DNA from 3 places in the Bacillus sp. LQ16 genome. Region 1 is predicted to be linked to each of the others. Evidence: predicted binding sites of a transcription regulator. Region 1 holds the regulator's gene; each other region holds the start of a gene.
The links. The regulator Rex, encoded in region 1, represses fermentation and respiration genes when NADH is low (regulators of the CRP and FNR family bind a similar motif). The targets are predictions, from matches to a motif close to TTGTGAAATATTTCACAA.
Positions count from the first base shown of each region.

Region 2: the regulator Rex is predicted to act here: its motif matches at 3,869-3,886, upstream of AC3EMB_RS06900 (formate/nitrite transporter family protein).
Region 3: the regulator Rex is predicted to act here: its motif matches at 5,271-5,288, upstream of AC3EMB_RS24035 (L-lactate dehydrogenase).

Region 1 covers NZ_CM173491.1:252,491-259,735, forward strand. The annotation lists gene AC3EMB_RS01485 (ABC-F family ATP-binding cassette domain-containing protein) at 1-1,846, opposite strand, end outside; gene AC3EMB_RS01490 (redox-sensing transcriptional repressor Rex) at 2,033-2,662, shown strand; gene AC3EMB_RS01495 (YdiK family protein) at 2,692-2,883, opposite strand; gene AC3EMB_RS01500 (CPBP family intramembrane glutamic endopeptidase) at 2,880-3,629, opposite strand; gene groES (co-chaperone GroES) at 4,021-4,305, shown strand; gene groL (chaperonin GroEL) at 4,344-5,978, shown strand; purine riboswitch at 6,119-6,220, shown strand; gene guaA (glutamine-hydrolyzing GMP synthase) at 6,385-7,245, shown strand, end outside.
Region 2 covers NZ_CM173491.1:1,365,948-1,373,192, forward strand. The annotation lists gene AC3EMB_RS06880 (LutB/LldF family L-lactate oxidation iron-sulfur protein) at 1-1,034, shown strand, start outside; gene AC3EMB_RS06885 (LutC/YkgG family protein) at 1,034-1,744, shown strand; gene AC3EMB_RS06890 (prepilin peptidase) at 1,857-2,579, shown strand; gene AC3EMB_RS06895 (cyclic-phosphate processing receiver domain-containing protein) at 2,594-2,905, shown strand; gene AC3EMB_RS06900 (formate/nitrite transporter family protein) at 2,933-3,784, opposite strand; gene AC3EMB_RS06905 (TerC family protein) at 3,987-4,781, opposite strand; yybP-ykoY riboswitch at 4,872-5,037, opposite strand; gene AC3EMB_RS06910 (TrkH family potassium uptake protein) at 5,076-6,395, opposite strand; gene AC3EMB_RS06915 (alpha/beta-type small acid-soluble spore protein) at 6,510-6,695, opposite strand; gene AC3EMB_RS06920 (MaoC family dehydratase) at 6,844-7,245, opposite strand, start outside.
Region 3 covers NZ_CM173491.1:4,745,011-4,752,255, reverse strand. The annotation lists rRNA gene AC3EMB_RS24165 (23S ribosomal RNA) at 1-504, shown strand, start outside; rRNA gene rrf (5S ribosomal RNA) at 606-721, shown strand; tRNA gene AC3EMB_RS24155 (tRNA-Val) at 726-801, shown strand; tRNA gene AC3EMB_RS24150 (tRNA-Thr) at 806-881, shown strand; tRNA gene AC3EMB_RS24145 (tRNA-His) at 892-967, shown strand; tRNA gene AC3EMB_RS24140 (tRNA-Leu) at 990-1,070, shown strand; tRNA gene AC3EMB_RS24135 (tRNA-Gly) at 1,100-1,174, shown strand; tRNA gene AC3EMB_RS24130 (tRNA-Leu) at 1,191-1,279, shown strand; tRNA gene AC3EMB_RS24125 (tRNA-Arg) at 1,283-1,356, shown strand; tRNA gene AC3EMB_RS24120 (tRNA-Pro) at 1,367-1,440, shown strand; tRNA gene AC3EMB_RS24115 (tRNA-Ala) at 1,456-1,528, shown strand; tRNA gene AC3EMB_RS24110 (tRNA-Met) at 1,549-1,625, shown strand; tRNA gene AC3EMB_RS24105 (tRNA-Ile) at 1,630-1,706, shown strand; tRNA gene AC3EMB_RS24100 (tRNA-Ser) at 1,724-1,816, shown strand; tRNA gene AC3EMB_RS24095 (tRNA-Met) at 1,845-1,921, shown strand; tRNA gene AC3EMB_RS24090 (tRNA-Asp) at 1,925-2,000, shown strand; tRNA gene AC3EMB_RS24085 (tRNA-Phe) at 2,010-2,085, shown strand; tRNA gene AC3EMB_RS24080 (tRNA-Thr) at 2,100-2,175, shown strand; tRNA gene AC3EMB_RS24075 (tRNA-Lys) at 2,186-2,261, shown strand; tRNA gene AC3EMB_RS24070 (tRNA-Gly) at 2,275-2,345, shown strand; tRNA gene AC3EMB_RS24065 (tRNA-Ile) at 2,356-2,432, shown strand; tRNA gene AC3EMB_RS24060 (tRNA-Asn) at 2,440-2,514, shown strand; tRNA gene AC3EMB_RS24055 (tRNA-Ser) at 2,522-2,612, shown strand; tRNA gene AC3EMB_RS24050 (tRNA-Glu) at 2,619-2,690, shown strand; gene AC3EMB_RS24045 (MFS transporter) at 2,837-4,060, opposite strand; gene AC3EMB_RS24040 (TetR/AcrR family transcriptional regulator) at 4,384-4,983, shown strand; gene AC3EMB_RS24035 (L-lactate dehydrogenase) at 5,404-6,348, shown strand; gene AC3EMB_RS24030 (S8 family serine peptidase) at 6,671-7,245, opposite strand, start outside.

The DNA.
Region 1 (7,245 bases):
CATAATCTGCATATATTTCTGGTAAGCAAAGTTGATCTTCTAACGTAGCAATTTCTTCTTCTAAGTTTACGATGTTTTGTTCTAGTTCTTCAATTTTTCGAGTGCGTTGACGTTCTAATTGTTTACGCTCTTTTTCTTCGAGATAATTTAATTTTTCTTGAGCTACAGTTTTTTGAACAGGTGCCTGATTTTCTTGCTGTTCTTGTTGTTCAAATGCTGCGCGTTCAATCATTTCATTTTTCTTCTCCACATAGTAATCGTAATCCCCTAAATATTCCTGTGCACCTTCTGTTGATAACTCAACCACAGTCGTTGTTACACGGTTAATAAAGTAGCGGTCATGTGAGACAAATAGAAGAGTCCCTGGATAATCAATTAAAGCATTCTCTAAAATCTCTTTACTATTTAAATCAAGGTGGTTCGTAGGCTCATCCAGAATTAATAAATTTGACTTTTGCATCATAAGTTTCGCAAGAGCTAATCGAGCTTTTTGTCCACCACTAAGGGAAGATACTGGTTTCAGTACATCATCTCCTGTAAATAAAAAGTTCCCGAGTATAGTACGGATTTCTTTTTCAGGTTGCAGTGGATATTCATCCCATAGTTCATTTAAAACCCGTTTAGAAGATGTTAAGTTTGCTTGTTCTTGATCATAATAACCAACAGATACATTTGATCCGAAAGAAACATCGCCATTTAATAGTGGTAACTTATTCACAATAGATTTTAATAATGTGGATTTCCCAATTCCGTTTGGACCAACTAAAGCAACACTATCTCCGCGAGTTAAGCGCATAGTTACGTTTTCAATTATAGGGTCCTCATCATAGCCAATGGTTGCATCCTTTACTTGTAAAACATCATTTCCACTTTGCTTTTCAATATCGAAGTGGAATGATGCTGACTTAGAATCACCTAATGGTCTCGTTAATAATTCCATTCTGTCTAGTTGTTTACGGCGACTTTGAGCACGTTTCGTTGTAGAGGCGCGAGCTATATTCTTTTGAACGAAGTCCTCAAGTTTTGCGATTTCATCTTGTTGTTTTTCGTAACGTTTCATTTCTTGCTCATATAATGCTGATTTTAAGTCTAAATATTTACTGTAGTTACCAACAAATCGTCTGCTTTCTTTATTCGAAATTTCATATACTTGTGTAACGAGTTTGTCTAAGAAATAACGGTCATGTGAAACGATTAATATTGCGCCAGGATAACCTTGTAAATATTGCTCAAGCCATGTTAATGTTTCGATGTCTAAATGGTTTGTAGGCTCGTCCAAAATAAGTAAGTCTGGTTTTGTTAATAATAATTTCCCAAGAGCTAATCTTGTTTTTTGCCCACCGCTTAAAGTAGAAATCGTCGTCTGGTGCGTTTCAACTGGGAAGCCAAGGCCGCTTAAAATGGAGCGAATGTCCGCTTCATATTGATATCCACCTTGATCTTTATAATTGAGTTGCAATTGGTCATAATCAGCTAACAATCTTTCATATATAGCTTCGTTTGAAAAGTTTTCTTCTTTTCCCATTTCTTGCTCAAGCCTTCGAAGTTTTGTCTCCATTTGCTGTAAGTGGGTAAAGACGGTTAGCATTTCATCCCAAATTGTTAAAGACGTTTCTAAGCCGGTATTTTGAGCTAAATACCCGATTGAGACATCTTTCGGTTTTATAATTTCGCCACCATCATGTGATAATTCACCAGCGATAATTTTTAATAATGTAGATTTTCCAGCTCCATTCCTTCCAACTAATGCGATACGATCTTTTGTTTGTACTTCCAATTTTATGTTTGCAAGAATTGTTTCTGCACCGTATAATTTCGAAAGTCCATTTACTTGTAATAAAATCAATGTTTTCACCTCAAATAATTTCTTAACTTTGCCATGTTTATATTTCTCAATCATACTAAAAATAGTGTATAGTTTAAAATAAGAGAGAATACTTCTTCTCTTTATTATACAAGGAATTTAATGAGTGCTAAACTTCTGTATTTGATTAAAGTATATGAATAAAGATAGGAAGAGAGGAGAGGTCATATGGATCAGCAAAAGATTCCACAAGCCACTGCTAAAAGATTGCCTCTATACTATCGATTTATCCAAAACTTATCTCTTTCTGGTAAGCAGCGTGTTTCATCGGCCGAATTGAGTGAAGCGGTAAAAGTAGATTCCGCAACAATACGAAGAGATTTTTCGTATTTTGGAGCGTTAGGGAAAAAGGGATACGGATATAACGTAAATTATTTATTATCATTTTTCCGCGAAACACTTGATCAAGATGATATAACGCGTGTAGCACTTATTGGAGTAGGTAATTTAGGGACCGCTTTCTTACATTATAATTTCACGAAAAACAATAATACAAAAATTGAAATGGCATTTGATGTTAGTGAAGAGAAAGTTGGAACAGAAATCGGGGGCATTCCTGTATACCATTTAGATGAATTAGAAGAGAGATTATCAAATGATATACAAGTGGCAATATTAACAGTACCGGCTACAGTAGCACAAGCTGTAGCAGATAGATTAGCTGAAACGAGCGTGCATGGTATTTTGAATTTCACACCAGCACGATTAAACGTATCAGAGAATATTAGAATTCATCATATTGATTTAGCTGTAGAGTTACAAACATTAGTTTACTTTTTGAAAAACTATCCACAATAAAACGCAGAGGAAGCGACCTCTGCGTTTTATTATTGTTTCTTCTTTGTGAATTTAACTAATATAAGGCGAAGCGCCAAATTAAAATCAATTGTTGCCATAACTGCAAATAGTATTGTCCACACATTCCAGATTGTATCTGTCACGTTCGTAATGGCGAAGCGTGTAAAGATACATCCAAGAAGGAAGTATAGTGCAGCCATGAACAATGGTGAGTTTCTCATACAAAAAATCCTCCGATAAAGCCTTGCATTTTTTCAGCTTCTTTAATCATTTCTTGAATTTGCTCATTGCTCATAAAAATTTGCCCAATAGCGACTAATGTATTCATCGCAACATGAGCTGCAATCGGAACGATAATACGCTTCGTCTTCACATATAAGAAGGCGAATACGAGCCCCATAGCAGTGTATACCAATAAGTGAGTAAAATCAAAATGGATTGCTGCAAATACAAGCGAACTAATGATAGCTGCAATAAAGAAGTTAAACTTCTTATAAAGTGTACCAAATAAAATTTTTCTAAATACGATTTCTTCCAAGATAGGTCCGATTATAGATACGACAATAAGGAACCAAGGTGTCGTTCTTGCAATTTCCATCAGTTTCATTGTATTTTCTGAACCTTGTTTAATTCCTAGCAGCTGCATCTCGATCATACCGGCAACTATTTGTGAAAAGAAAGCCAAGAAGAAGCCGATGAAAATCCATCCAATAGTAGCTGGAACAGAAGAGCGCATTGCATCTAAATGCCTGTCACGAATGTCTGTTCTAAGTAACCAAAGAACGATACATAATGCAACAAAGAAGCTAATAATCGCCCAGTGTCCCGTTATGATTTGTCCTTTTTCCTCCATGGTAAATCCTCTATTATCATAGAGTCCTGTTTTTAGGAGAAGTGGTAATCCAACAATTCCAGATAACTGCATTAAAATGTATGTAACGATAATCCACCAGTATTGTTTCTTCAAATAGTTTAACCATCCTTTCTAACTCTAGTGTATGAGATGAGGTAGGATAACATGTAAATATGTTATCTACGATATAAACTTTCATTCGAATTATGATTTTTTTGTAAATCCGTATTTGAAATTAAAGTAGGAGACAGGAAAAAGTTGTACGTTTAGCGAAAACAACTTAGGGTGTCTTTCATATTGTAACATACGAGTAGGGGAAACAACGATTCATATAGTAAAGGCAGTATTCTATATAGAAAGTTTATATAGTAATTTGCGAAAAAATTATGATTTTTTTACTTGCAAAAGAAATTGAGATTATTTATTATTATAAGTGTGTTAGCACTCGGGTGACTTGAGTGCTAATAAATAAAATTTACATAACAAAATGAGGAGGTTATTGTTCATGCTAAAGCCATTAGGTGATCGCGTTGTAATTGAGCTTGTTCAAGCAGAAGAAAAAACAGCAAGTGGTATTGTATTACCAGATACTGCAAAAGAAAAACCACAAGAGGGTAAAGTTGTTGCAGTAGGTACTGGTCGAGTGCTTGAAAATGGTGAGCGTGTTGCTTTAGAGGTAGCAGCAGGTGATCTTATCATCTTCTCAAAATATGCAGGTACTGAAGTGAAATACGAAGGTACAGACTACTTGATTTTACGTGAAAGTGACATTTTAGCAGTTATCGGTTAATTATATAAATCTTAAAAAATCCAAGGGGGTCAATTATTATGGCAAAAGATATTAAATTTAGTGAAGAAGCACGTCGTTCGATGCTTCGCGGTGTCGACACTCTTGCAAACGCAGTAAAAGTAACGCTTGGACCAAAAGGTCGTAACGTTGTACTTGAGAAAAAATTTGGTTCACCACTTATTACAAATGATGGTGTAACAATCGCAAAAGAAATCGAATTAGAAGATGCATTCGAAAACATGGGTGCGAAATTAGTAGCAGAAGTTGCTAGCAAAACAAACGATGTAGCTGGTGACGGAACAACAACTGCAACTGTATTAGCGCAAGCTATGATTCGTGAAGGTCTTAAAAACGTAACAGCTGGTGCTAACCCAATGGGTCTTCGTAAAGGTATCGAAAAAGCTGTTACTGCTGCAATTGAAGAATTAAAAACGATTTCTAAACCAATCGAAGGCAAATCTTCTATCGCACAAGTAGCTGCTATTTCTGCAGCTGACGAAGAAGTAGGTCAATTAATCGCTGAAGCAATGGAGCGCGTTGGTAACGACGGCGTTATTACTTTAGAAGAGTCTAAAGGATTCACAACAGAATTAGACGTAGTAGAAGGTATGCAATTTGATCGTGGATATGCATCTCCTTACATGATCACTGATTCTGACAAAATGGAAGCAGTTCTTGATAACCCATATATCTTAATTACTGACAAAAAGATTTCTAACATTCAAGAAATCTTACCAGTATTAGAGCAAGTGGTACAACAAGGTAAACCACTTCTTATCATTGCTGAAGATGTAGAAGGCGAAGCTTTAGCTACATTAGTAGTGAACAAACTTCGTGGTACATTCAATGTAGTAGCTGTTAAAGCTCCTGGATTTGGTGACCGTCGTAAAGCAATGCTAGAAGATATCGCAATCTTAACTGGTGGCGAAGTAATCACTGAAGAATTAGGTCGTGACTTAAAATCTGCTACAGTTGAATCTTTAGGACGCGCTGGTAAAGTTGTTGTTACAAAAGAAAACACAACTGTAGTTGAAGGTATTGGAAATACAGAGCAAATCGCAGCTCGCATCGGTCAAATTCGTGCGCAATTAGAAGAAACAACTTCTGAATTCGATCGTGAAAAATTACAAGAGCGTCTTGCGAAACTTGCAGGTGGCGTAGCAGTAATTAAAGTCGGTGCAGCAACTGAAACTGAGTTAAAAGAGCGCAAACTTCGCATTGAAGATGCACTTAACTCAACTCGTGCAGCAGTAGAAGAAGGTATCGTTGCAGGTGGTGGTACTTCACTTATGAACGTATACACGAAAGTAGCTTCTATCGTAGCTGAAGGCGACGAAGCAACAGGTATCAACATCGTACTTCGCGCACTAGAAGAGCCAGTTCGTCAAATCGCAATCAACGCTGGTCTAGAAGGATCTGTAGTTGTAGAGCGTCTAAAAGGCGAAAAAGTAGGCGTTGGTTTCAACGCAGCTACTGGCGAATGGGTTAACATGCTTGAGTCTGGTATCGTAGATCCAGCTAAAGTAACTCGTTCTGCACTTCAAAACGCAGCATCTGTTGCAGCTATGTTCTTAACAACTGAAGCTGTAGTAGCTGACAAGCCAGAACCAAATGCACCAGCAATGCCTGACATGGGCGGCATGGGCATGGGCGGTATGGGCGGAATGATGTAATTCCGTTTGCCCTAAAAAACATCCATTTCTATATAGAAATGGATGTTTTTTTATGTTTTTTAGAAAAGGAAATGAATTTCTGTAGAATTTTGTCGCTTTCTCTCTTGACCATATTGATACTTCATTGTTAGAATCTAGGAAGATAATATAAAACGATCCTTCATATATCCTCAATGATATGGTTTGAGAGTCTCTACCGGGTTACCGTAAACAACCTGACTATGAAGGCAGTGTGTCTTATATTTATAAAGAGCGGAGACTATCTTTCTTTATAAAGCCAGACCCCTGCCTTTTCTTTGTTATGAGACTAGAGGCGGAGGACTGGCTTTTTTTATTATATTGGTAATGCTTTTCGCCAAATTGGTGAAAATATTTATATACGAGAACTAACGTTGGGGTGATTATTTTGAAGAAGCAACACGATACAATTATCGTTTTAGATTTTGGAAGTCAATACAATCAGTTAATAGCACGTCGAATTCGTGAGTTCGGTGTATACAGTGAACTTCATCCACATACAATTACTGCAGAAGAAATTAAAGCAATGAATCCAAAAGGGATTATTTTCTCTGGTGGACCAAATAGCGTATACGGTGAAGGTGCATTACATTGTGATGAAAAAATCTTCGAACTAGGTTTACCGATCTTCGGTATCTGTTACGGTATGCAGCTTATGACACAACACTTCGGTGGTAAAGTAGAGCGTGCCAACCACCGTGAGTACGGAAAAGCTGTTCTTAAAGTAGAGAACGAATCAAAATTATATGCGAACCTTCCAGAAGAGCAAGTTGTATGGATGAGCCATGGCGACTTAGTAACTGGTTTACCTGAAGGATTCGTAGTAGACGCAACAAGTGAGTCTTGCCCAATTGCTGGTATGAGCAATGAAGCGAAAAACTTATACGGTGTACAATTCCACCCAGAAGTACGTCACTCTGAGCACGGTAACGATTTAATTAAAAACTTCGTATTCGGCGTATGTGGTTGTTCTGAAGGATGGAACATGGAGAACTTTATCGAAGTAGAATTAGAAAAGATTCGTGAAACTGTTGGAGACAAAAAAGTACTATGTGCACTTAGTGGCGGCGTAGACTCTTCTGTTGTAGCAGTATTAATTCATAAAGCAATCGGCGATCAGTTAACATGTATTTTCGTTGACCACGGTTTACTTCGTAAAGGTGAAGCAGAAGGCGTTATGAAAACATTTAGCGAAGGCTTCCATATGAACGTTATTAAAGTGGATGCACAAGAACGCTTCATGAATAAG
Region 2 (7,245 bases), 1.1 Mb from region 1:
GCTGTGAAGTGTTAGAGAGTGACTTAGGAGAGTATATCTTGCAAGTAGATAACGATCCACCTTCACATATTATTGCACCTGCACTTCATAAAAATAGAACGCAAATTCGCGATGTATTTAAAGAAAAGCTAGGCTATGAAAATTCTGATGACCCGTATGAAATGACAAAGTTTGTTCGTAAACAACTTCGTGAGAAATTTATGGATGCAGAAATTGGTGTAACTGGTTGTAATTTTGCTGTTGCAAATACTGGCTCTCTTTGTTTAGTAACGAATGAAGGTAATGCAGATCTTGTTATGTCAATTCCGAAAACACAAATTGCGGTAATGGGTATGGAACGTATGGTTCCGACAATGGAAGAATTAGATGTTTTAGTTGGTTTACTATGTCGTAGTGCAGTAGGTCAAAAATTAACAAGTTATGTAACAGTAGCAGGACCAATTCAAGAAGAGGAAGTTGATGGACCTGAAGAATTCCATTTAGTTGTTGTTGATAATGGTCGCTCTCAAATTCTGGGATCTGAATTCCGTTCAGTATTACAATGTATTCGTTGCGCTGCTTGTGTTAATGTATGTCCTGTATATCGTCACGTTGGTGGACATTCATATGGATCGATTTACTCAGGACCAATCGGTGCGGTATTAACACCGCTTCTAGGTGGATATGATGATTACAAAGAGCTTCCTTATGCATCTAGTTTATGCGGAGCATGTACAGAAGCTTGTCCAGTAAAAATTCCATTGCATGATTTATTATTAAAACATCGTCAAGTTATTGTTGAGCAAGAAGGTCGTGCACCACTTGCAGAAAAACTAGCGATGAAAATGTTTAGTATGGGTGCTTCTTCAGCTGCTTTATATAAAATGGGGTCAAAAATGGCACCAGCGGCAATGAGTCCATTTACATCTGGTAATCGTGTATCAAAAGGTGTTGGACCACTTAAAAACTGGACGGATATTCGGGAATTCCCAGCTCCAAGTAAAGAGCGATTCCGTGATTGGTATAAAGATCATAAGAAAGGCGGGGATAAATAATGACAGGATTAATTCAAAACCGTGATGCCTTTCTAGATAACATTGCAAAAGAACTTGGGCGCGCGCGTAAAACAGAAGGTATAGAGCGACCAGTATGGAAAAGTAATGTGAATATAGAAACGTTAAAAGATTGTTCACAAGAAGAATTACTAGAAGTGTTTAAAAAGCAATGTACAAACATTCATACAACTGTAGTAGAAACGACAAATGACCGATTAGGTGAAGACCTTCAAAAAGTAATCATGGAAAACGGCGGTGGACCTATTTTATTATCAGCAGATGAGCGTTTTGATGCATATGGTTTAACATCTTTATTTAAAGAAGAACTTCCAAAGCGAGACGTTGAAGTAAACGTATGGGATCCAGAGAGAAAAGACGAAAATATGCGTTTAGCTGAAAAAGCGAATATTGGTATTGCATTTAGTGATTATACATTAGCTGAATCTGGTACAATTGTTGTACAAAGTCATAAAGGGCAAGGACGTTCTTTACACTTTTTACCGACTGTATATTTTGCTATTATTCCACGTGGAACACTTGTGCCTCGTATTACACAAGCAGTTCAGGATATGAACTTACGCGTAGAAAATGGGGAGAGAGCGGCATCTTGTATTAACTTTATTACAGGGCCAAGTAACTCGGCTGACATTGAGATGAATCTTGTTGTCGGAGTACATGGACCATTAAAAGCAGTATATTTCATCGTATAAAAGAGGGGAAAGCAGGCCAGAAAATGGCCTGCTTTTTAGTAGAATAAAGGATAATATGAAGTAGAAGTTCTCTCCTTTTTTTGCTATGTTTTTTGGGAAAGGAGAGGAAGGGATGTTCACTTATTTATATGCACTGTTAGCAGGGATGGTGTTTGGTTCTTTTTTTATGCTAGTTGCGATGAGGGTTCCATTAGGTGCGTCTATTATTACCCCGCGTTCACATTGTTATTATTGCAAATATGTGCTAAGGCCAAAAGAACTAATCCCCATCATTTCATTTTATATACAAAGAGGATGTTGTACGAATTGTAAGAGGAAAATTCCAATTATGTATGTAGCATTTGAATGTATAACAGGAAGTATATTTCTTCTTACCGTGTATATGATTGGAATAGAACGAGAGCTTATTATCATTTTATCCCTTTTTTCGCTACTTCTTATTATTTCAGTTACAGATTACTTATATATGTTAATTCCTGATTGTATTTTAATTTCGTTTGCCGTTTTACTCATTCTTGAAAGTGTTTTTGTACAATTAGTTACTTGGACAGATAGTATAGTTGGTAGTGGTGTTATATTCATTTTGTTATATTGCATGAAAAAGATATATCCAGAAGGGCTTGGCGGAGGTGATATAAAACTACTTTCGTTACTTGGGTTTATAGTAGGAGTGAAAGGCGTTTTTATCATTTTATTTTTAGCATCTTGTTTCAGTCTTTGTTTCTTTGGGGTGGGTATCGTATTAAAACGTATAGAAGTACGAAAACCAATTCCATTTGGTCCTTTTATTAGTCTTGGGGCAATATGTTATGTATTGGCCGTATATTCAAATTAGAGAGGGAATAGAAAATGAACGTATATATGGATGATCAAAGAAGTTGCCCGTTCGGGTATGTGCCCGCAACTACAGTAGAATGTGCTTTGCAAATGGTTCGGGATTATGATGTGAATATTCTTTCCCTTGATTTTAATATGGGATGGGGAGCAAAAAATGGACTGGATTTTGTAGAAGCTTTTTGTACAGAGGGGTTATATGTAAATGAAATTCACCTTCATACGAATGATGTCATCGGTATGCACAAGATGAAACAGAGAATGGATAAGGGAAAGGAAGAAGGAGAAATTAATCCTCACCTTGTTGTTAAATACGTGGGAAGCTAAAAACTCCAAAGTAAAACTTTGGAGTTTTTAATGTTTCATATGTGCTTGTAAAGGAATAATCTCTTCTTGTTGAGCTGCTGCGATTTCAGTTTCTTCCTGTTGAACTTCAGGTGTTTTTTTTGTTAAGTAGTGGTATACCATACCGACAAATACTGATCCGCCAATAATGTTACCGATTGTAACAGGAATTAAGTTATGAATAGCACCTGAAAAAGAAATTGTCTCAGGATGTGGTGAAACTAAAGATAAAGCAAAGAGTGACAAGTTTGCAATACTATGTTCGTAACCAGATAAGAAGAATGTGAAAACAAGTAGCATCATGACCATTATTTTTGCCGTGTCGCCTTTAACCTGAGATGGTAAGAAGCAAGCAAGACATACGAGCCAGTTACATAAAATGGCTTTAAAGAATAACTGCATTGTAGGTGTGTTCATCTTTCCTTCAACGACTTTATTCATTAGGTGACCGTGATCAATTGCTTCAAAAATTCCAGTTGCGTAAAATAGTAAGGCAAAGAATAACGCGCCGGCTAAGTTACCTGCATAACAAGCAACCCAGTTACGAAGTGTATCAGAAATCGTTGTTTCTTTTCTTAAAGTTGCTACAGTAAAGTACATTGTGTTTCCAGTAAACAATTCAGCACCGCCATATATAATAAGTACGAGAGCAATCCCGAAAAACATAGAAGCAGTTAAATAAGTTGCTGGTGAATCTGCAATGTGAAAAAAGTTACCTAATTTAAAACATAGTACAATAATAAAACCGATATAAATACCCGCAAGTGCAGCACGAATGAAATATTGCATTGGGTTTGTATCTAGCATTTTCTTTTTGCTTTTAGCCAGTTTGACAACATAATCTAGTCCTTGTTCTAGCATGAGTAATACGCTCCTTTAGTAAATCTTCTATAAATACTCCTTATATGAATAAAGTACATGGAATTGTTCTCACTTTCAATAAGTTTGTGCAATGTTTCACAAAAAGGACATACATACGTTAAGAAAACGTTTACAAAAGATAGTATAATGGAATTTTTTCTGGACATTGAGAGGAAGAAAGGAAAAAGAAAAAGCGCTGTAATTACAGCGCTTTTTCGTCTAAATTCTTTTCTACTTTTACTTCTACTTCTTTTGAGAAGAACCAACCACCAACTGCGATTCCGACTAATACAATCCAGAATGTAAGCTTCCACGGAGTGGATTCTGGGAATGAATGTGGAATTACATTTAATGCAGGGTGTGCTAATGTATAAACTGCTAGCTTCACACCAACCCAACCTACAATTAAGAATGCTGCAGTTTCAAGTCCTGGTTTACGTTTTAAGATTTGTACGAATGCAGTTGCTGCAAATCGCATAATGATTAATCCGATAAGTCCACCTACAAAGATAACAACGAATTGCCCTGTATCTAGACTACCAATTGTACCTAATCCTGTTTTTGGTAAAGTCATTGCTAGTGCAACGGCAGCTAAAATTGAATCAACTGCGAAGGCGATATCAGCAACTTCAACTTTAAATACAGTCCACCAGAAGTTCTCTTGTTTTTTCTTTGCTTCTTTTTCTTCTGTTTCTTCATCTGTATTCTTTTTAACATATGTTTTAAATAAGTGATTACCAGCGATAAACATAAGGTAGATGGCACCGATTGCTTGCACTTGCCATACATCGACTAAGAACGAAATCATAAATAACGATCCAAATCGGAAAACAAATGCCCCCGCTAATCCGTAAAATAGTGCTTTCTTTCGTTTTTCTTCTGGTAAATGTTTTACCATAATTGCAAGAACAAGAGCGTTATCAGCCGCTAAAATCCCTTCAAGTGCAATTAGGATGAGTAATACCCAACCATACTCCAATAATAATGATACATCCATGTACATTCTCCTCTCATCTCTATAAGTTCTAAATAAGTGAAGAATTTCCCCACTATTTAGTTTCCCCATACTCCTGCCTATTAACTTTGGAAGAATTTGGAAATGAATACAAAAAAGACCTCTGCCGTTAATAGGCAAAGGTCTTGCTAGACATATGTAATAAAAATGCCAACAAAGCCGGAAGAACTAAGTTCTACGTAATGACGACTTTGTTTCCAAGAAATATTCTTGGACGCTACTCCCCTTTGGAGATATGTTATTGTATTCTCATTATATGGATAATTGATACGGTTGTCAACCTGTTAAAATATCTTCATTAGGATATTTTATTTTCCGGTTCTTTTTACGAGCAAATGAAAAAGCCAATGTTAAAGGCCCCATTTTCCCAAAAAACATCATAAAGATAATAATAGCTTTTCCGATTATAGTTAAGTGGGGTGTTAAGTTCATACTGAGGCCAACAGTCCCGAATGCTGAAAATACTTCGAAAGCACTCATCAATAGAGGAACTCGCTCAGTAATACTCAAAATTAAAATAGCAAAAAAGATAAATGAAATGGAAATAATAGTAATGGTTAATGATTTGACAATGAGAGTATCTTTAATGGATTTTTTAAATACGACAATATCCTCTTGTTCTTGTAAAAATTTAAATACGCCAAAAAATATGATTAAAAATGTTGTTAACTTAATCCCACCACCCGTTGAAGCACTACCAGCACCAATAAACATAAGGAGCATCATTAATAGGAGGGAAGGTTTTGACAATGTAGAAATATCAACAGTATTAAACCCGGCAGTTCGTGTTGAAATTGCTTGAAAATAAGAGGCCATTCCTTCTTCAAATGGGGTAAAACCTCTCATAGAAAGGGAGTTATGGAACTCGAATATAAAAATAAAAAGGGTAGCAATAATGTTGACGATTAGAGTAGAAGTGAGCATAAGTTTTGAATGTAGTGTAAGGTTTTTAAAGTTTTTCTTTCTTTTTATGTCTACAATTACTGTAAAACCAATTCCACCTAAAATGATGAGAGAGGAAATGACGAAATTGACAAGAATGCTATGAGAATGGGACATTAAATTATCGCTCCACACAGAAAAACCAGCATTGTTAAAGGCTGAGATTGAATGGAAAAAACTATAATAGATCCCTTTGGCAACCCCATATTTGGGTACCCATTCAAAAGAAAGAATTAAAGTAGCGATACATTCGACTGTAAAAGAGAATAAAAATAATGCTTTGGCAAGACGGATAACGCCGCCGATATTCGTTTGATTTAATGCTTGTTGTAATAAAATACGGTTTTGAAGACCGATTTTTCTTCCGAGCATAATAGCAATTAAGACCGCAAAGCTCATAATGCCAAGCCCGCCAACTTGTATAAGCGTTAAAATGACACATTGTCCAAATAAAGTAAACACTTTTCCAGTATCCACAACACCAAGCCCAGTAACAGTACAAGCGGAAACGGTTGTAAATAAGGCATCGAGCCATGAAATGGACGTTGTCGTAGCAATTGGCAGTTTTAATAAGCATGTGCCGACAACTGATAATACAATAAAAGATAAAGTAAGAACGCGGGGAGGGCTCATGCTAATATTAATCCGTTTCATGTCACATATTGCTCCTTTCGTTTTGCTTTGATTAGTATGTGAAAAAGCACTATTATGTATGTTGAAAATAGAAAGAGGCAGATAATATCTGCCTCTAAGCCATATGTTATATAATTATCCACGTAATTGTTGTTGAGCTAAAGCAACAAGACGTTTTGTTACTTCACCGCCAACTGAACCGTTAGAACGAGATGCTGTATTAGAACCTAAGCTTACACCAAATTCTTGTGCAATTTCATATTTAAATTGTTCAAGCGCTTGTTCTGCACCTGGAACTAATAATTTGTTTGTTTTTACCATGTTGATACACATCCTTATGAGTAGTCCAGTTCAGCTAAGTTCTTATCTAAACTGGTAACGTTATTTTATGTGGAAATGACATACTCATACGCGGAAGTAATCGGTGCGATTAGAAGTTCTTGGATAGAAAAAAAGAGTAGCAACTTTGCTACTCTTTTTTTAGTATTGTCGCTGTTCCTTCCACGACAATATCATCTGATTGATTATATATGTTTGTTTGCAACGTAATGATTTTTTTATCGTCACGCTTCTTAATAACCTCTGCCACAACACGAAGTGTATCACCGATTTTGACAGGGGCACGGAATGAAACATTTTGGGATAAATAAATCGTATTTTTGCCTGGGAGTTTCGTTCCAAGGATAGTAGAAATAAAACTCGAAACGAGCATACCGTGAGCAATACGTTCTTTAAACATTGTCGTTTTTGCAAAAGAATCTAAAATGTGAATAGGATTCACATCTCCAGTCAATTTTGCAAAATTGATAACATCTTCATCTGTAATTGTTTTTGTAAGGGATGCTTGATCACCGACTTGAATCTCATCATA
Region 3 (7,245 bases), 890 kb from region 1:
GGTGGTTCCGCATGGAAGGGCCATCGCTCAACGGATAAAAGCTACCCCGGGGATAACAGGCTTATCTCCCCCAAGAGTCCACATCGACGGGGAGGTTTGGCACCTCGATGTCGGCTCATCGCATCCTGGGGCTGTAGTCGGTCCCAAGGGTTGGGCTGTTCGCCCATTAAAGCGGTACGCGAGCTGGGTTCAGAACGTCGTGAGACAGTTCGGTCCCTATCCGTCGTGGGCGTAGGAAATTTGAGAGGAGCTGTCCTTAGTACGAGAGGACCGGGATGGACGCACCGCTGGTGTACCAGTTGTTCTGCCAAGGGCATAGCTGGGTAGCTATGTGCGGAAGGGATAAGTGCTGAAAGCATCTAAGCATGAAGCCCCCCTCAAGATGAGATTTCCCATAGCGTAAGCTAGTAAGATCCCTGAAAGATGATCAGGTTGATAGGTTCGAGGTGGAAGCATGGTGACATGTGGAGCTGACGAATACTAATAGATCGAGGACTTAACCATATAATATGAAGCAATGTTATCTAGTTTTGAAAGAATATAAAAAACTTGTTGACTTTAGAAGTTAAATGAGTTACAATAATTCTTGTCTTAAATGAATACAGTCTGGTAATGATGGCAGAGAGGTCACACCCGTTCCCATACCGAACACGGAAGTTAAGCTCTCTAGCGCCGATGGTATTTGGGACCTTGTCCCTGTGAGAGTAGGACGTTGCCAGGCAAATGGAGGATTAGCTCAGCTGGGAGAGCACCTGCCTTACAAGCAGGGGGTCGGCGGTTCGATCCCGTCATCCTCCACCATTTAGCCGACTTAGCTCAATTGGTAGAGCAACTGACTTGTAATCAGTAGGTTGGGGGTTCAAGTCCTCTAGTCGGCACCAGAAAATCATGGCGGTTGTGGCGAAGTGGTTAACGCACCGGATTGTGGCTCCGGCATTCGTGGGTTCGATTCCCATCAGTCGCCCCATTTTTTCTTAAAATATTAATATGCGGGTGTGGCGGAATTGGCAGACGCACTAGACTTAGGATCTAGCGCCTTTGGCGTGGGGGTTCGACTCCCTTCACCCGCACTTTTAATAAAATATCTCAAACATGTCTTGCGGAAGTAGTTCAGTGGTAGAATACAACCTTGCCAAGGTTGGGGTCGCGGGTTCGAATCCCGTCTTCCGCTCCAATTTTCAATATGACATGCCGGGGTGGCGGAACAGGCAGACGCACAGGACTTAAAATCCTGCGGTGGGTGACCACCGTGCGGGTTCGACCCCCGCCCTCGGCACCATATGCGCCCGTAGCTCAATTGGATAGAGCGTTTGACTACGGATCAAGAGGTTAGGGGTTCGACTCCTCTCGGGCGCGCTTTTATTAACGGGAAGTGGCTCAGCTTGGTAGAGCACCTGGTTTGGGACCAGGGGGTCGCAGGTTCAAATCCTGTCTTCCCGATATTCCCAAAAACATGGGGCCTTAGCTCAGCTGGGAGAGCGCCTGCCTTGCACGCAGGAGGTCAGCGGTTCGATCCCGCTAGGCTCCACTTATTTTAATATCATTTATGGCGGTGTAGCTCAGCTGGCTAGAGCGTACGGTTCATACCCGTGAGGTCGGGGGTTCGATCCCCTCCGCCGCTACCATAAAGGACCTTTAGCTCAGCTGGTTAGAGCAGACGGCTCATAACCGTCCGGTCGTAGGTTCGAGTCCTACAAGGTCCACCACTAAAGGTTTATATCTCGGAGGTATACCCAAGTTCGGCTGAAGGGATCGGTCTTGAAAACCGACAGGCGGCGAGAGTCGCGCGGGGGTTCGAATCCCTCTACCTCCTCCATTTTTTCTTAAATTACATATTATATCATCGCGGGGTGGAGCAGTACGGTAGCTCGTCGGGCTCATAACCCGAAGGTCGCAGGTTCAAATCCTGTCCCCGCAACCAAATGGTCCCGTGGTGTAGTGGTTAACATGCCTGCCTGTCACGCAGGAGATCGCCGGTTCGACCCCGGTCGGGACCGCCATTTTAATAAGGCTCGGTAGCTCAGTCGGTAGAGCAGAGGACTGAAAATCCTCGTGTCGGCGGTTCGATTCCGTCCCGAGCCACCATTTTGAAGTCGCAAGCCGGCTTAGCTCAATTGGTAGAGCAACTGACTTGTAATCAGTAGGTTGGGGGTTCAAGTCCTCTAGCCGGCACCACTTTCAAAATGAGCCATTAGCTCAGTTGGTAGAGCATCTGACTTTTAATCAGAGGGTCGAAGGTTCGAATCCTTCATGGCTCACCATTTTCAATTTAATGCGGGTGTAGTTTAGTGGTAAAACAAGAGCCTTCCAAGCTCTGGTCGAGAGTTCGATTCTCTTCACCCGCTTTTCAATTATGGGCCTATAGCTCAGCTGGTTAGAGCGCACGCCTGATAAGCGTGAGGTCGATGGTTCGAGTCCATTTAGGCCCACCATAATTGTTCCGCAGTAGCTCAGTGGTAGAGCTATCGGCTGTTAACCGATCGGTCGTAGGTTCGAGTCCTACCTGCGGAGCCATATTTATAGAGAAGTACCCAAGTGGCTCAAGGGGCTCCCCTGCTAAGGGAGTAGATCGCGAACGCGGTGCGAGGGTTCGAATCCCTTCTTCTCTGCCAGTAATTGGCCCGTTGGTCAAGTGGTTAAGACACCGCCCTTTCACGGCGGTAACACGGGTTCGAATCCCGTACGGGTCATACTAAAAGAGATAGCATAAACTGCTATCTCTTTTTTGTTGTGTATAGATATAGAAGAAGCTATGACAGATTATAAATAATAAGTTTAAAATAGGATTACCTTTTCTCATGCATAAGAAGAGATAATCCTATTTTTTGAACATGTTTTAACTCTCTATTGAATGTCCATCTTGTTTAATAACAGCATGATTATATGCGAAGTGAAGAGTTTTGTATCCTAAAAGTGCAATAGTGAAGGCAAGGCCTCCTGCTATAATAGCCACACTAAATCCTGCTCGAGCTCCAAAATTATCAATAACTAAACCAGCTATCGCTGATCCTAGGGAGACTCCAATTCCAAGTCCTGTAATTGCCCAAGTCATTCCTTCTGTTATTTTTGATTCAGGTACGATTCTTTCCACAAGCCCCATAGTAATAATCATAGTAGGAGCGACAGATAGTCCTGCAAAGAAGACAATAACTATTAGCCAAGCAATAGTATTTACGAAAAATAGTGGCAGCATTGTTATCATGGAAAGTGTGACTGCTATTAAAAATTGATTATAGGGTGGAGCATTGAGTTTAAGAGTACCGAAAATAAGGCCTGCCAGGCATGAACCGATTGCATAGACAGAAAGTACAAAGCTAGCAGTTACTGCGTTTCCTTGATGTTCAGCAAAAGCTACACTAACGACATCTATTGTGCCAAAGATAGTACCTATAGCAATGAGTGTGAATACTAGTACTCGCAAAGAACCAATTTTAAATACTGTTCCTTTGTTTGTAATGTCGCCAGGGTGTACAGGTGGTTCTGTGCTTTTTTGTAGGATGAATAGGCATACCCCAATTGTAAGAAAAACAGATGATAAAAGTGGCCCTGCTTCTGGGAAGAACATAACACTTAAACTGACAGATAATACAGGACCAATTATGAAGCAAATTTCGTCGACGACCGATTCAAAGGAAAATGCTGTATGCAATTTATGGGATCCACGGTATAGTTTAGTCCAACGTGCACGTACCATAGCTGACATATTTGGCATACAACCTGCACATAAGGCGGATAGAAATAGCGTCCAATAAGGAGCTTCATATTTCGTACATAGAAGTAAGAGGATCGTAAAGAAAACACTGATACCTGTAGTCGGAAGAAGTATGCGAGATTGCCCTAATTGATCGGCCATCCGAGAAATATGAGGAGCTAGTAAAGCAGATGATAATGTAAAGGTGGCTGCAACAGCTCCAGCAAGCCAATAGTCACCACGTAACTGAGATAACATTGTAACAATACCAATGCCCATCATTGATATGGGCATCCGAGCTATAAACCCTGCTAAAGAGAATCCTTTTGTACCAGGAGCACTGAAAATCTCACGGTAGGAATTAAACATAATAATCACCAAAGTATTTGACGTTTGCATATACATTCTTCATTCTTTTAAATCCTCCTTTGTTTCATTAATACCTTCTATAAAAAGGGACAGTGAGTCAATGTAGGATATAGGTAAGAAGTTATATTATCTTGTAAGCTAGAAATAATTTACATACGCACCGTATGTAAATATCATATTGACATACGGTGCGTATGTCAATTGAAATGTTTTATCTCTGGATAGAGAGCCGATGTTTAAAGGAGTTATTCTTTTATATAGAGAACGATACTATAGTGCAATTCATTTTGAATAAAGAGAATGAATAGAAGTAGGAGGAAAAGATGATTAAAAAAACGAGAGCAGAAATGATTACTGAAACACGTGCTAAATTGCTGAGTGCAGCAAGAGAGGCCTTTGGTACAGTTGGATATGTAAATACGTCTATGGATGATTTTACAGCATCTGTCGGTTTAACACGTGGTGCAATTTATCATCATTTTGGTGATAAAAAAGGATTGTTAGAAGCAGTTGTAAAAGAAATTGATATCGAAATGGATAATAAATTAGGGAAAGTATCAGATGAAGCGGAAGGAAAATGGGAAGGGTTTGTTGGACGTTGTCGTGCGTATTTAACGATGGCACTTAATCCAGAAATTCAGCGAATTGTACTTCGTGATGCACCAGCAGTATTAGGAAATAGTTATTATCAATCATCGCATTCGCAATGTTTAACGACGATGGCGGAGATGCTTCAGCAATTAATGAAAGACTGTATTATTGAAAAGACGGACTGCGAAGCTTTAGCAAGATTCATAAATGGTGGACTAGTGGACCTTGCTTGTTGGATTGCGAATTCTGAAGATGCAGAAGCACATTTGTCTAAAGCTTTGCATAGCCTATCACTTATATTGAATGGTTTATTATTAGAAAAGAATGCATGATTTTGAATAATATCTTTTTATTAATATACGGTAATAGTTAAAAGGGAGGTGGTAAAGTATATGCTAATTCATTTATGTCACCGTAGTCTATATAGGCCAACTGATGTCCAGCGTATAAGGAGATAATGTGTTAGTTTGATTATAGAAATTGAATTTAGCTATAGGGAATAATCAAATCACATTCTTTTTATTCACAATCTAAAGAAAACGCCTCCATTGAAATTGATTCCACACCTATTCTAATAACTTTACACTCTATGTGAAAAAGTTCACAAATAGGTCATAATTTGTGAAGTAATTCACAATAATACGTGCTACAATATGAATGTAAAGAAGTTAAACAACATTAAATTAGTATTTTAATTAATTACTTAAACAATCATAAAAAATAGATGTGAACAATAGAGAGGGGAAATTACCATGAAAAAAGGTATCAATCGTGTAGTATTAGTAGGAACAGGAGCTGTAGGTTGTAGTTACGCTTACTCAATGATCAACCAAGGTGTAGCTGAAGAGTTCGTATTAGTAGATGTTAATGAAGCAAAAGCAGAAGGGGAAGCAATGGACTTAAGCCATGCGGTACCATTCTCTCCATCACCAACAAAAGTTTGGAGCGGTAGCTATGCAGATTGTAAAGATGCAGATTTAGTAGTTATCACTGCTGGATTACCACAAAAGCCAGGTGAAACTCGTTTAGACTTAGTTGAGAAAAATACAAAGATCTTTAAACAAATCGTTCGCGGTATTATGGATAGTGGATTCGATGGAATCTTCTTAATCGCAACTAACCCAGTTGACATTTTAACTTACGTAACTTGGAAAGAATCTGGTTTACCAAAAGAGCGCGTAATCGGTTCTGGTACTACTTTAGACTCTGCTCGTTTCCGTTACATGTTAGGTGACTACTTAGATGTAGATCCACGTAACGTTCATGCTTACATCGTTGGTGAACACGGTGACACTGAACTTCCAGTATGGAGCCACGCTACTATCGGTGTACAAAAACTAGAAACAATCTTAGCTAACAACGAACAGTACAATCAAGAAGACTTAGATAAAATCTTCGAAAACGTACGTGATGCAGCTTACCATATTATCGAGCGTAAAGGTGCAACTTACTACGGAATCGGTATGTCACTACTTCGTGTAACTAAAGCAATCTTAAACAACGAGAACAGCGTATTAACTGTATCTGCATACCTTGAAGGTCAATACGGAGAGAAAGATGCTTACGTAGGTGTTCCAGCTGTAATTAACCGCGAAGGTGTACGTGAAATCGTAGAACTTGAGCTAAATGAAGATGAAAAAGCGAAATTCGCTCATTCTGTAAAAGTATTAAAAGAAACAATGGAACCAGTACTATAATAATTGCTAAATAATTCAGAGGTGGGAAACTGCTTCTTACCTCTGAACTTATATAATTTAATATAAATTCCTTTTCCGGTTTCCCTTGTATATCCCCAATATACCCCTTTTGCTGGATAAGGGTCGTTTATAGAAAAGAGCACTCTACTTTACGTAGAGTGCTCTTTATTATCCCGCATTAACGGGCAGTAAGATCCCCACCTCAAAATGCAGCGAAAGCAAAGAAGTTAGTTTGGTGATCAACTGCCCGTAAAAGCCCGATTGGTGAGGGCTGATAATCAGTGAGGGATGAACACCCCCCACTGATTAAAGTTTCACTTTATCATTTTTTAGGCGTTAATCCCAATTTCTTTAAAATATCTGTCAGTGTACCGCTTTTTGATTTTTCTACAGGTGTTTGTGATTTAGATGCATCTGGCCCTTTTTTCAAGAAGTTCTTTTCAACGAAGCGAATATCTTTTTCGTCGACAATCCCATCTTTATTAAGGTCTCCGTCTTTTACAGTTAGTCCTTTTTTACCATAGTTGCTAGCGATAATTTCAGCATCTTTAATATCGATTACTTTATCAGCATTTACATCGCCGGCAAGGTTTTCGTCAGGTCTTGCATAATAATATTGGCCAAGCAGCTTACCGTCTTTTTCAGTACCAAGTTTCGTTGTTAGGCGGCTTGTTAAATGTCCTGGCACTTCTACATATAGGTTATAGTCGCGTTTATTAACTGGAAGTCCATTTAGTTTGAAGTACCCATATTTATCTAGTGAACCTTCAAACTTATGACGGTAAGAATCAGTTGCGTATACTTTTACGCCAAGCTTTGCATAATCAAACTTTTCATCTAAATATCCACGTTCATTTAAGAATGCACCAGGTTTAATATTTCCTTCTACTAGTGAAT